One region of the Laceyella tengchongensis genome, then DNA from elsewhere that is predicted to be linked to it. Evidence: riboswitches for the same ligand, from Rfam matches in the RefSeq annotation. Region 1 holds a riboswitch; each other region holds the start of a gene.

What was found. Region 1 has a riboswitch for thiamine pyrophosphate ahead of QQZ12_RS05235 (thiamine phosphate synthase). Riboswitches for the same ligand answer to the same signal wherever they lie in the genome.
Region 2: another riboswitch for thiamine pyrophosphate. It lies ahead of QQZ12_RS10530 (ABC transporter substrate-binding protein); the one in region 1 lies ahead of QQZ12_RS05235 (thiamine phosphate synthase).
Region 3: another riboswitch for thiamine pyrophosphate. It lies ahead of thiC (phosphomethylpyrimidine synthase ThiC); the one in region 1 lies ahead of QQZ12_RS05235 (thiamine phosphate synthase).

Annotation. Positions count from the first base shown of each region.
Region 1 covers NZ_FXTU01000002.1:338,722-343,351, reverse strand. The annotation lists gene QQZ12_RS05260 (M42 family metallopeptidase) at 1-337, shown strand, start outside; gene QQZ12_RS05255 (isochorismatase family protein) at 413-1,144, shown strand; gene QQZ12_RS05250 (DedA family protein) at 1,231-1,848, shown strand; gene QQZ12_RS05245 (2Fe-2S iron-sulfur cluster-binding protein) at 1,912-2,196, shown strand; gene QQZ12_RS05240 (GNAT family N-acetyltransferase) at 2,211-2,654, shown strand; TPP riboswitch at 2,696-2,806, shown strand; gene QQZ12_RS05235 (thiamine phosphate synthase) at 2,867-3,469, shown strand; gene thiO (glycine oxidase ThiO) at 3,456-4,586, shown strand; gene thiS (sulfur carrier protein ThiS) at 4,589-4,630, shown strand, end outside.
Region 2 covers NZ_FXTU01000004.1:223,477-228,106, forward strand. The annotation lists gene QQZ12_RS10515 (ABC transporter ATP-binding protein) at 1-269, opposite strand, end outside; gene QQZ12_RS10520 (ABC transporter permease) at 266-1,036, opposite strand; partial or broken gene QQZ12_RS10525 (thiamine-binding protein) at 1,020-1,318, opposite strand; gene QQZ12_RS10530 (ABC transporter substrate-binding protein) at 1,321-2,331, opposite strand; TPP riboswitch at 2,471-2,580, opposite strand; gene QQZ12_RS10535 (RluA family pseudouridine synthase) at 2,787-3,719, shown strand; gene QQZ12_RS10540 (esterase/lipase family protein) at 4,137-4,630, shown strand, end outside.
Region 3 covers NZ_FXTU01000004.1:269,411-274,040, reverse strand. The annotation lists gene QQZ12_RS10765 (site-2 protease family protein) at 1-307, shown strand, start outside; gene QQZ12_RS10760 (GNAT family N-acetyltransferase) at 448-933, opposite strand; gene QQZ12_RS10755 (ABC transporter ATP-binding protein) at 952-1,758, opposite strand; TPP riboswitch at 2,000-2,113, shown strand; gene thiC (phosphomethylpyrimidine synthase ThiC) at 2,404-4,152, shown strand; gene thpR (RNA 2',3'-cyclic phosphodiesterase) at 4,182-4,630, opposite strand, start outside.

The DNA.
Region 1 (4,630 bases):
CGGCAAGGCCAAGCTGGGCAAAGGGCCGTTGATCACGTTTTTGGATGCTTCGATGATTCCCAACATCCAGTTGCGCAACTTGGTGATCGATATCGCTGAACAAAAGCAAATCCCCTATCAAGTGGACACGATGACGGGAGGTGGCACTGACGCCGGCAAGTTTCATCTGCACAAAAAAGGGGTTCCCTCTTTGGTGATCGGGGTGGCAGCCCGTTATATCCACAGTCATGTTTCTATGATCAGCAAGTCCGATTTGGAACACGCCGCCGAATTGTTGGTGGAAGTGATCAAAACACTGGACGCTGCCAAAATGAAGGAGATGACCCGTTTTATCTGACCCATTCCTTCTTTTAAAACAAGCTTGTCTTTGTTAAGATGAGAGCGAATCATCTTAAAAGCGGAGGCGATCCAGTTGCAACATCATGTTGAAGCCATTGGTCATATGGAGCGGGTCGTGGCTGAAGCGCCCGTCTGGTCCATCACTCAGATTAAGGACCAATTGGGGGCCTGGGAACGGGTGTATCTTGTTTTTGTCGATGTGTTGAAAGGGTTTTGCGATGTGGGGCCTTTAGCCAGTCCGCGCGTGCGCGAAATGGTGAAGCCGGTGTCAGAGCTAGCCCAAACGCTAATAGCGCAAGGCTTGCCGACGGAAAATATCATTTTCCTCAATGACGACCATCCGGCTGACGCAATTGAATTCACCGCATTTGCTCCCCATTGCGTGCAAGGCACAGTGGAGGCGGAAGTGGTGGATGAATTGAAGCCAGTCTTTGACGCGCCGGGTGTCCAATTGTTCCGCAAAAACGCCACCAACGGGTTGTTTGGAGTAAATCGAGAAGGCGTCCGGTTTTGCGACTGGTTGGACCAGGTTTTCGCCGCCGGCCCCAGCTCTTTTATCGTGGTAGGAGATTGCACCGATTTATGCATTTACCAAAATGCGATGGGCATTCGGTTGCTAGCCAATCAAGTTAACGCCCAAACGCAAGTGATTGTCCCTGTTTCCCATGTGCGGACATACGATTTGCCGGTGGAGACGGCCGAGCAAATTGGGGCGATGGCCCATCATGCGGACCTAATGAACACCGTTTTTCTTTATCACATGCAGTTGAACGGGATTAAGCTTATCTCCGGCTTCACCGACTGACCATGGGCGGGATCGCATCTTTTGCTGGACGGGAAAGTATGATATTCTTAAGTTGTTTGTACGTATTGGGTAAACGGGGTTAGACCATGGAACAAACATTACTGGAGCTGTTACAACAATACGGGTATATCGGGATTTTTTTCTTTTTAGTGTTGGGGATCGCGGGATTGCCGTTGCCTGATGAGATCATGATGACGTTTCTCGGTTATCTCACCTCAACGGGTCAACTTAATCTCTACCTCGCTTTCCTCAGTTCGTTCTTGGGATCGGCTTGCGGAATCAGCATCAGCTATTATTTGGGGGTGCGCTTGGGGTATCCGTTCCTCAAGAAATACGGTGGCAAGATTTTTATTACGCGCCGCCGCTTGCGTATCACACAACTCTTGTTCCGCAAGTATGGAAACTGGTTGCTATTTGTTGGATATTTCATTCCTGGCGTACGCCATGTCACCGCTTACCTCGCCGGTATTTCCAAGATATCGTTAGCCCGGTTTTCCCTGTTCGCCTATACGGGGGCGTTTTTTTGGTGCGCCACCTTTATCGGTCTGGGGCATGTGCTTGGCGCGAATTGGGAAATGGTTTTCGGTGTGATGCACAAATACGGCGCCCGATTGTTATGGATTGTGCTTCCCGTTGTGGTGATCTGGTTGGGTTGGTACTTATGGAACCAAAACAACAACAACTCCTATCACACGAAGCAATAAATAGCAAAGCAACACACCATCACATGTTGACGTGATGGTTTTTTCATGGGGGAGGGCTAAACAATGGCTAAAGTGAGTATCCACATCGCCGGACAGACGAAAGAAATGGAAGTGGCTGAAGGAGCCAACCTTTTGCTGGAAGCGGCGTCGCGGTCGATTCCGATTCCGTTCAAGTGCACGACGGGTCGGTGCGGGACGTGCCGCGTGCGTGTGATCGAGGGTAGCAGTCAATGCAGTGATTACACAGAGCCGGAATTGCACCATTTGAATGAAACGGATTTGGCGTCCGGCCGGCGTCTGGCATGCCAAACGTTTATTCATGGCGATGTCGCCATAGAAATCCCTTAAGGAGCGAGTAGCCGATGATGCGCATACTGGACATGAAAGATCCGGTTACATTAAGTCGGATCGTGGAGATCCAACAACGAGCCTACCGTATTGAGGCCGAGATCATCGGTTGTGATCAATTGCCGCCGCTAAACGATACAGAAGATTCGCTGAAATGCTCGCCGGAAACCTTTATTGGTTATTATGAGCAGGATGTGCTGGTCGGCGTCCTTTCATATGAACAGAATGGGCAGCTGGTAGACATTTGCCGGTTGGCGATTCACCCGGCGTACTTTCGGCGGGGAATTGCTTCGCGCTTGCTATCGCACGCCTTGGAACTGGATGGTGCCGCCATCTGGGAGGTGCAAACGGGACAAGCCAACCGCCCTGCAATCAACTGTTACTTAAAGCATGGATTTACGATCGTGGAATCATTTGCTACGCCAGAAGGGATACAATTAGTGAAGTTGAGAAAATAATCGTTTTGATTTAAAATGAGATTGGACAAATGAATAAGTTGTCGTACCACTAGGGGTGCACAGGTTGTGCTGTGCTGAGAGGAACAAGTCGGTTCCAACCCTTTGAACTTGAACTGGGTAATGCCAGCGAAAGGAAGTGGGGAAGATCGTGAACCCTTTTTTGATCAGTAGCCCGATATCCCCATGGATATCGGGTTTTTTATGTTGTGGTGATGAAATTGGAATTGCACGTGATTTCAAGTTCTAAGCAGACCGTGCAGGAGTTGGCGCGATGTTGGCTTCGACTCGTGCCGGAGGTGGATTGGTTTCATTTGCGGTACAAGCAGCTGTCGGATGACGAGTTGATGCAAAGAGCCAAAGCGCTGTTGTCTGCTGGCATTCCGGCGAAATCGTTGATCGTCAACAGTTCCGTGACCGTGGCGGAAGCGCTGGGACTGGGGGGGATTCATCTTCCTGAGCGGATGCCGTTTCCGCCCGCTATGTCCCCGGCGATTCGGGTGGGAAAGTCGGTTCATTCATTGGCGGCGGCGGAGCGGGCCGCGGACGAAGGTGCCGACTATCTGATGGTCGGCCATATCTTTCCTTCTGCTTCCAAACCGGGATTGCCGCCGTTGGGAAGCGGCCAGCTGCGGGTGTGGGTGGAACAGGTTAAGATCCCGATGATTGCCGTCGGAGGCATCGGCACGGGCAACGTGGCAGAGATCAAGCGTGCCGGTTGCCATGGCATCGCTGTCATCTCTGCGGTGGTCGATCATGAACAGCCGGAGCGTGTGGCCAGAGAGCTGAGAAGAAGGTGGGAAAATGCAGACTGCTGAGGTGTTGATTATTGGGGGAGGCGTGATGGGATGCTCCATCGCCTTTCATTTGGCCCGACGGGGGATCAAAAGCGTGGTCGTCGAGCGAGACGCAATTGGGAGCCACGCTTCATCCGCGGCGGCGGGCATGCTGGGAGCGCAGGTGGAGATGGATGAACCCGGGCCCTTGACCGAGTTTTGTTTACAGAGCCGCTCGATGTTCCCGGCGTTGCAAGCGGAGTTGCTAGAACGGACCGGGGTGGACATTGAGTTGAACCGGGCCGGGTTGCTGAAGGTGGCCCGGTTTGAAGAGGATGTGAAGCGTTTGCGGGAGCGTCAGGCATGGCAAACCGCTTATGGGCAGACTGCGCGTTGGCTGGAGCCGGAGGAATGTTTGGCGCTCGAACCGAGTCTCCACCCGGAAGTGAGGGGAGGATTGTACCTACCAGAGGATTGGCAGGTATCCGCTCCCAAGTTGACACAGGCATTGGCGTCAGCGGCGAAACGGCTGGGGGCCAATCTGGTGGAAGGCACCGAGGTACGGGCGATTGAGCATAGCCCCGACGGGACGTGGCACGTTGATACCGCGCAGGGGCATTGGATTGCGGACTGGATTGTTATCACCGCAGGGGTATGGAGCCAGTCCATCGCCCAGAAATTGGGTTGGCATTTGCCGATGACGCCGGTCAAGGGGGAGTCATTGGCATTGCGACCAAAACAGCCGCTGTTCAGCCGGACGCTGTATGGCCCGGAGTGTTACCTTGTGCCCAAGGCCAATGGTGAAATCATTGTGGGTGCGACGGAACGGGATGGGGCATGGGACGAAGAGGTGACCGCCGAAGCTGTGCAGAGATTGTTGCAATCTGCTTTTAATTTGGTGCCTAGATTGCGGGATAGTCTGCACACCCGTAGTTGGGCCGGATTGCGGCCCGGTACGCCAAACCGTTTTCCCTATGTCGGGCAGTTGGGCGATGAGAACCGGGCAGTGATTGCGACTGGTCATTACCGGAACGGCATTTTGCTCAGCGCTGCCACAGGCGATGCCGTTGCTCGACTGCTTCTGGGAGAGCCAGTACCCGAATTGGCCGCGTTTGCCCCGATGAACCAGGCGGATGTACAGAAGTGGGAGGAGGGATAAATGTGATCATTCAGTTGAATGGAAAGTCATTCACTGTGGCTGAA
Region 2 (4,630 bases), on a different contig from region 1:
TCAAGAATCGTGCGCCACGGCATCAGCGAGGGCTGTTGTGGCATGTATGCCAAGTGGCCACGCTCGCCGTTGATCCGTTGGCCGTCCAGGAGAATTTCTCCCACTTGCGGGCAGTGCAGGCCTCCCAGCAAATAAAATAACGTACTTTTGCCACTCCCGGAAGGGCCGATCAATGAGACGAACTCCCCTTGACGCACAACAAAATGAAGGTCGTCGATCACAGGACGTTGTCCATAAGCGAAGGAAAGGCCAGTTACTTCCAGCTTCATCGGGGTGTCCCTCCCTTCACTTGCGGGCGCCATCGAACCACCAGCCGCTCGATGAGACAGATGGCGGCGTACAGAAGCAAGCTCACTCCGGCGATGAAAAACATCGCCAAAAAGACCCTGTCCGTGCGGAAAGATGCGGAGGCGAGTTGCATCATAACGCCGAGCCCTTCTTTGGCTCCCAGCCATTCGGCGATCACGGCGCCCATCACGCTGTAGGTGGCCGCCAGTTTTAGGCCGGAGAAAAAGGCAGGCAAGGCGGAAGGCCATTCCAGCTTGCTAAAGCGTTGCCAGCGTGTGGCTCCGGCCATTTCCATGTAGATGAGCAGGGTGCGGTCGGTCTGTCGGAACCCGTCCATCGTAGATACGGCGATCGGAAAGAAGCAAGCGATCGCTACCACCAAGATTTTGGGCATGTCGCCAAAGCCAAGCCACATGATCAAGAGCGGCGCCAAGGCGATCATCGGCACGTTTTGCGACAATACCACCAGCGGTTGGAACATGGCGCGCAACAAAGGTGACAGATGAAAGAGCGTGGCGAGGAGCAGTCCAGCCACAAGACCAAAGCCCAGTCCGCTCAAGGCGATTCCCACTGTCGCCCCAAGGTGTTCCAGCGTCCGATCCACAGACGCCGTCCAAGCCTCATATACAGCGGAGGGCGCTGGCAACAGCCACGCTTCCACCTGTTTGGTGCGCACGGTTAGTTCCCATCCGGCTAACAACAACAAAATCATGCCGAATGGGGCCAACGCTTTACTGTTTTTCATCATATTTGCCTGTCAACCCGCGGATCGATGCGCCGGCGGGATTAAAGTAGATTTTCACCTGATGCAACACGCTGGGACAGCCCATTTCGATCATGGCCTCATTCATGCGCTCGATAATCGCCAACAGCTCAGGCAATTCCCCTTCCATCGTCGTTTCCAGCGGGCCGACGCGGTAAGGCACCCTGCTTGCTGAATGATTTCGATCGCTCTGTCTACATAGGGGATGACGCTCTCCCCATTTGGGGTATGCGGCAGAATCTGCACGCTCACTAGCGCTTGTGCCATTTTCATTTACCCCCCTCAGGTAGAAAGGCATTGGTAAACGCTTGCTCAGGTTGAAACGTGCCTTCCAGCAAGCCGTGTTGTTTCATCCATTCGGCGTAACCAGCCCACACTTCTTTCTTTTGCACGCCCCAAGCGGGAGCATCTCCTTGGTAGCGCGGGCTTAACCAGGCTTGGCTCTTATGCACCAGTTTCGGGTCGAGGTCAGGTTCCGCCCGGCTCAGGATGTCGGCGGCTTCCTGCGGCTGTTTAATCGCAAATTGGTATCCTTGGCTGACTGCTTTCATGAATGCTTTCACGGTCGCGGGGTCCTGTTTGATCTTCTGCTCGTTGGTGATCAGGACAGGAGTGTAATAATCTAGCTCTTTGGCATAATCAGTGAGATAGATCATGTTCAGTTTTTGGCCCTTCAACTCCGCTTCGATGCCAGTCCATCCATAATAAATCCACATGAAGTCCACATTTCGTTTTACCGCAGTGAAGAAGTCCGTGTTTCCAGTGTTGATGATATTCACTTTGTTCACATCGGCCTGTTCCCGTTGCATCAATGAAGCAAGCATCTGCTTTTCCACCGGCGAGCCAAATCCGCCGTAGGTCTTGCCTTCAAAACCCTTCGGTTTTTGGATGTTTTTGGAAACAGGGGACGCAAAACCAGACGTATTGTGCTGGATCACTGCGGCGATTGAAACAATCGGTACCTTTTGCACGCGGGCTTGTGTGACGGCTTCTTGGTAGCTCACGCCGAAATCAGCTTTGCCGCCGGCCACCATTTGCTCCGCTCCGCTTTCACCTGGTTGGATGATGTCCACATCCAATCCGGCTTGTTTGAAATACCCTTTCTCTTTGGCCACATAAAGGCCGGTGTGGTTGGTGTTGGGAGTCCAATCAAGGACCAAGGTGATCTTCTTTCCTGTGTTTTGCCCATCTGTCGTCCCGGACGATGCAGGGTTGCCGCAAGCCACGGCGGACAGGCAGAGAGCAATGGTAAGTCCGATCTTCCACCATTGTTTCTTCATTAACAACCGCTCCTTTTCTTTTCACCAGGCTCCCTGATGTGCCCATGGAGGTGGTAATAGCGTTTTCATGCTTTGGCCAGCGCGCGCAACAAAAAAAACGCCCCCTGACCGGGAGGCGTTGGTTTAGCCAGACAGATATGTCTATCACAATCCAAATCCCTACGCCGGCATTACCCGGATCAGGTGAAAGGGTCTGTGTGTCGGCACACACTCTCAGCCGGCCATTATCCAGCTCCCCCATGGGTTTGTATGTTGTTTCGGGCTCATTATACGGAAACTCTTCCTGCTTGTCCATAGGGATTTATGTGCAGAGACAAGAAGCGGTGCGTTTCGTTTCCGAGGTGAGCGTGATATACTACATCCATCAGCCAGCCTCCCCAAGGCGGCCGCGTATCACCGCCAGCCACTTGAGGAGCGATCGACTCACACTCTGAGATGAAGGATTGAATCGGTTCATGGAACAAGAAAACAAAGCTTCATTTACACACACTGTCACTTCCCAGGAAGACGGCCTGATGCTTCATCAAGTGTTGCGCCGCCAATACCGCTTTTCCAGGCGCTTTATGACGCGGATGAAGCTAAACCGCCTGGTGACGGTAAATGGGGAGTTCATCTATTTTACGGCTCGGGTCAAGGCCGGCGATCAGATCGTGATCCGCATGCAAACGGAAGAGACGGATCATATCCCTCCTCAGCCCGTCGATTTCACCGTTGTTTACGAGGATGAGGATCTCATCGTCATTGACAAACCGCCTGGCTTGGTGGTCCATCCGACCAGGGGGTATCCAGACGGAACCTTGGCCAACGGCTTGATGCAGTATTGGTCTGAGCGAGGGGAGAAACACCGTATGCGCCCGGTCACCCGGCTGGACCGTGACACTTCCGGCTTGTTGGTCGTCGGTAAACATGCTTATGCCCACGCTTTTTTGGCCGAGCAGATGGCGGAGAAACGATATGAGCGTGTTTATCTGGCTTGCACACATCACCGCTTTGCCAGTGACCGAGGTACGATCGACAAAGCGATTTACATCGATTCTGAACAGAAAATCAGTCGCACGGTCAGCGAGTCCGGTGAAGGGTATCCGGCGGTGACCCATTATGAAGTGGTGGAACGGATGGCTGCGGCCACCTTGGTGCGGCTCTCACTGGAAACGGGTCGGACGCACCAAATCCGCTTGCATCTCGCTTCTATCGGCCATCCGATCATCGGTGATGACGTATATGGCACAGGTGGGGACCAAGATTTGATCGCCCGGCAAGCCCTGCATGCCACTTACTTGAAATTGTTTCATCCTCGTCGGAAAGAATGGATGGCTTGGGAATCTCCATTGCCTGCCGACATGCAGCAACTCGTGGAGCGGTTGCGACAATCTGACAGCAGGAGTTGAGGAGTGCGGCGGTTCCAACACCGTTCTCCTATGTGTTCAGCATGACGAGGTATTTATTAAAAAAAGTGAGTTTATGTATTCTGCCCAGCCAACCTGACAAAGGTAAAGGTAATGTGAGCGCCAGTCTGACACGCCCATCTGCGGTGGTCAGGCTTTTTTAGTTTATTCGTTCCGAATAAATTGATTATTTAAATTAATTAACGAATATTTTATGTAATCTTTATAGAACTAATGTTTTTAATATTATACAATTGGATTGGATGCGCTTATCTCAGCAACGTTTTTGCTCTAAAGCAAGAAATCATTGTTGTTTTACCTTTGTTACAAGCAGGGTTGCTTGAAAATTTATGGAAATTTTCACAAAAGCGACAAAGGGATAAGCGGATGCCGTTTTCATTAAAAATGGAGGGATGTTACATGCAAAAGCGCCGGCAAGTGTGGTTGATGTTGCTGGTCAGTGTGTTGCTGATCATGCCATACCAAACGGTTGGAGCTACCGGGAAAATTCCTGATCCGCAACCGATGGGGCAAGTCTCCTTCGACGGGGCACAAATGGAAGCGCTACCAGCACCGGGCAACAGCACCGCTCCGGGAACTTGGTTCATCGGGGCTACCCCGGCCAATGCTGACCTCAGCAAGCCACCGATCGTCTTTGTGCAAGGCTTGCACAGCAGGGCGCAAAGCTGGTGGGAAGAAACCAACTACCACGGTGTGAATGATATGTATGAAACCGCATACAACAAAGGGTATCGGACGGCGTTCGTTCAGCTGTACGACGCACCCGGCGGTGATGCGGCCACTCCGATGGACAACGGGCGCCTGCTCGCTGGAATGCTGGAGAAAATCTATAACCACTTCGGCCAAAAAGTGAATATTGTCGCCCACAGCAAGGGCGGCCCCGATTCTCAAGC
Region 3 (4,630 bases), on a different contig from region 1:
AGGGATGTCTGCGCAAGTCGGTTATATCGTCAACACCCTGTTCGGCACCATCGTCCATATCAATGTGTTGTTGTTCTTCTTCAATCTATACCCGTTCCCACCGCTGGATGGCTATCGCATCGTGGAAGACTTGGTCTCTCCCCGCCTACGAGCCAAGATGGGACAATATGAACAGTGGGGCATTTTTGTATTTCTTATCTTGGCCATCACACCGCTAGGTCAATTTGTCTTCGGACCTATGTTCAACTATGCGATCCCCATGACCATCGAGGCGATGGGTAATCTCCTCTCATTGCTGTTCGCGTGAACAACCTTCGCTATGGAAATCCAGCTTGCTTTCTAAAAAACAAAGCCTTGCGCGAGCCAATTCACCAGTCAAAAGGCAACCCTCCCCCCCTTCACGCACACCGTCAAGTGGGGGCGTTGCCACACCTTGCATATTCGCCGTCACCATGCCTTCGCCAGCTCTAACTCATCGCGCAAAGGAATCCCATGGTGCCCGATGACCGGAATGGTCGGCTTCATCCGGCGTGCGGCATCGACAGCCCCTGGAAACAGGCGCACCAACCGATAGCCCTGCTTTTGATAAAAAGCAAGCGCATGCAGATTGTCATTGGTGGTGATCAGGTACAGGCGCGTCGTCCCCATGGATTTCACTTCCTGCTCTGCGCGTGCCAGCAATGCCCCGCCGATGCCTTGACCTTCCCGAAAGGCATTGAGGCTCATCAGTTCGGCATCTTGTTCGTCCATGCGCCAAGTGACCGCTCCCACGGGTTCCCCGCCACTGTAGGCGATCACTGCCTGCACATCCGCCAAAGCGGTGCTACGCCCGCGCGTGATCATCGTCGTTCCGCCCCATTCCTTTTTCCATAACGCTTCCAGCCACTGTCTTTCCTCATCCGTCTCCGCCAGCCTTAATTCCAATTCTGCCATGCTGGTTCCCTCATCCCGTTATCGTTCTTGTTGATAGGAAAAAGTCTGCATCGTCCGATACCATGCACTAACCGTGCCTTCCTTAACACCAGCAGTCAGCCATTTTCGCTTGCCGTGACGCCGGCATTGGCCACATTCCATCAAAATCAATTGATCGGCCAGTTCAGCCAAAGCCATATCCCGTTCTGTGGCGATCAGCGTAATCCGGCCTTTGGACGGGTGCCGCAATTCTTGCCACAACAATGCCCGCCCCAAAGGGTCCAGCCCCTCTGTAGGCTCGTCCAAGATCCATATGCGCGGCTTGCCGATCAATCCGTGCGCCAATAAAAAGCGCTTCAGCGCCCCACCGCGCAGTTGGTACAACGGCGTATGGCGCACACCGGCCAATCCCCAACGCGTCAGCAGTTCCATCGCCCGTTTGCGAGACCGCAACACCCGCTTGCTCCGCGCTTGCATGATCAGCGACTGTTCCACGGTCATGTCATTGTCAAGCTGCTTAGCATGCGGAATATAGCTAATGATTTGTTTGAGCGGCGACACACTGGATATTCCCGATGCCATCAAGCGTCCCCGCGACCATTCCACCGTTTCTTTGTCCGTCAGTTGATACAGCACATTGCCATCATCCGGCACCATCACTGTCGCCGTCACCCGGAGCAAAGTGGACTTGCCCGCTCCCCGCGGCCCTAGAACCACTGTGATCCCTTCACTGACCGATGCTGAAAAATCAAGTAAGCCGATGTTTTTCATTTGGTTCCGAGCTGGGCGGGTCCGTGTATCAGATATTTCATAACATTTTCTGACATGAGACCATTCAATCCGCATGATTCACCCATCCCTTCCTAACCCAATTACGCTGAAATTCCATGTATGATTGTGTATGTTTATGTTCTAATCCCAGAATAAATTTCACTCTCCAACCAAACACTTACAATTTAAGTATAGCTTGATAAAATCAGGCACCAACCCGCTTTTTTCGCAAAATAATGACAAATATGTGAACGGCATACCTATTCTTTGTTGACAGAAAATTATTGTCATGATACTTTAATTTTGGACACCTTCATATGTGAAAGACGGGAGCTTGGAGTAAGCCAGGCTGAGAGGGCGGAGCACTCTGCCGCCGACCGGTTAACCTGATCTGGGTAATGCCAGCGTAGGGATGGGTTGGAACCGCTTCATTGTGGGATCCTTGTCGGGACAAGACCGCTTGTCGACGGATTTTCCGCTATGATGCGCTCCTTCACACTTTGACCATTCAAGTCATACGCGCTGGGCGTATGGCTTTTTCTATGCACACATACACACCACCGCATTCTCCTCACGGCGCATCGACTCGCCGCACAGGTCGGATGCGCTTGCACGCACCGCCATTTCCAATCGCCCCCCGACCATCGCCTCCGTTTGCCCCTGCGCGCCAAACTCCTGTCCATATGACCGTCCGAACAAGAGCGCAAGGAGTGTTGTGATATGGAACGATATTTTTTTCCAAATAGCCGCAAGGTATATGTGCCCGGTTCACGCCCGGACATTCAGGTGCCAATGCGGGAGATTCGATTGTCACCGACCGCCCATGCCCAGGGAGAAACCCCAAATGAACCGTTGCGCGTCTATGATACCAGCGGCCCGTACACCGATCCAGACGCTCCGATCAATTTGGAGCAAGGTTTGCCCAAACTGCGGCGGCAATGGATTCTGGAACGCGGGGACGTGGAAGAATACGAAGGCCGCAAGGTGCAACCGATTGACAATGGGTTCAAATCCGAGGAAAAAGCGAATCTCTTCCGCACCTTTCCCCAAACGGGTTCACACCCATTGCGCGCGCGCCCTGGCCAAAGCGTAACCCAGATGCACTACGCGCGTAAGGGCATCATCACGCCGGAGATGGAATTTATCGCTATCCGTGAAAATGTGACGCCTGAATTCGTTCGGGAAGAAGTGGCTAGCGGACGCGCAATCATTCCGAGCAACATCAACCATCCAGAAGCGGAACCGATGATTATCGGCAAAAATTTTCACGTCAAAATCAACGCCAACATCGGTAACTCCGCCGTAACCTCTTCCATTGAAGAAGAAGTGGAAAAAATGACTTGGGCTACCCTGTGGGGTGCTGACACGATCATGGATCTATCCACAGGGAAAAACATCCACAACACCCGGGAATGGATCATCCGCAACTCACCCGTGCCAGTGGGCACCGTGCCTATTTACCAAGCGCTTGAAAAAGCGGGTGGCGATCCGGCCAAGCTCACTTGGGAAATGTACCGCGACACGCTGATCGAACAAGCCGAGCAAGGCGTTGACTATTTCACCATTCATGCGGGTGTATTGTTGCGATACATCCCGCTCACTGCCAACCGTACGACAGGTATTGTGTCTCGCGGCGGTTCGATTATGGCAGCTTGGTGTCTCGCCCATCACCAGGAAAACTTCTTGTACACGCATTTCCGGGAAATCTGCGAGATCCTGCGGAGCTATGATATTTCCGTCTCTCTCGGAGATGGATTGCGTCCCGGATCGATTGCGGATGCCAATGATGAGGCGCAGATGGCTGAACTGTATACCTTGGGCGAACTGACCAAGATCGCTTGGGAATACGATGTGCAAGTGATGATTGAAGGGCCTGGCCACGTGCCGATGCATAAAATCAAAGAAAATGTGGACATTCAACAAGAAGTGTGCCAAGAAGCTCCCTTCTACACGCTAGGCCCATTGACGACCGACATCGCGCCAGGCTACGATCACATCACTTCAGCCATCGGCGCGGCAATGATCGGTTGGTTCGGGACAGCCATGCTTTGTTATGTCACCCCGAAAGAGCATCTGGGGTTACCTAATAAAGAAGACGTCAAAGAAGGGGTAATCGCGTACAAAATCGCCGCTCATGCCGCCGATCTGGCGAAAGGCCACCCTGGCGCCCAAAAACGGGACGATGCCTTGTCCAAAGCGCGGTTTGAGTTCCGCTGGCGCGACCAGTTTAACCTCTCTCTCGATCCCGTACGGGCGCAGGAATACCATGATGAAACCTTGCCAGCGGAACCGGCCAAGACGGCCCATTTCTGCTCCATGTGCGGCCCCAAGTTCTGCAGCATGCGGATTACGCAAGATATTCGCGAATATGCCGAGCAAAACGGGTTAAGTCTGGCCGAAGCAGCGGAAGTAGGCTTGAAGGAAAAAGCGGAGGAATTTAAAGAGAAAGGTTCCTCTTTATACCAGTAACCCTGCCAACAACAAAGAAGAAACGCTGATCACGGCGTTTCTTCTTTTTTATGTTCAAATGGATACCAGCCGATTGCCTCATACATGGGAATGCGACCCAAGTGGGAGCGGTACAAGACCACGCCCTCTACCAACCAAGGCTCTTCAATCTCTGGCGACAAGCTTATTTCGTTCAGGCGATCATAGGGAAACCGACTTTGTCGGTATTTACGGGCCAAGGTGATGTGTGGGCGGTATGGACGATCATCGGGCTTAAAGCCGAGTGGACGCATTCTAGCTGTCACCAGCGATTGCAGAGCATGCAAGCGCTCCAGCTCACCTGTTGCACCTACCCATAAAATGTGGGGGCGATCTGGACGCCCAAACGTTCCGATCCCCTCCATTGCCAGCCGAAACGGAACCGTTTCCCGTGCCAACAGCGTTAACGCTTCTTTGACTTGATTTAGTTGCTGCGCAGCAACATTCCCCAAAAACTGAA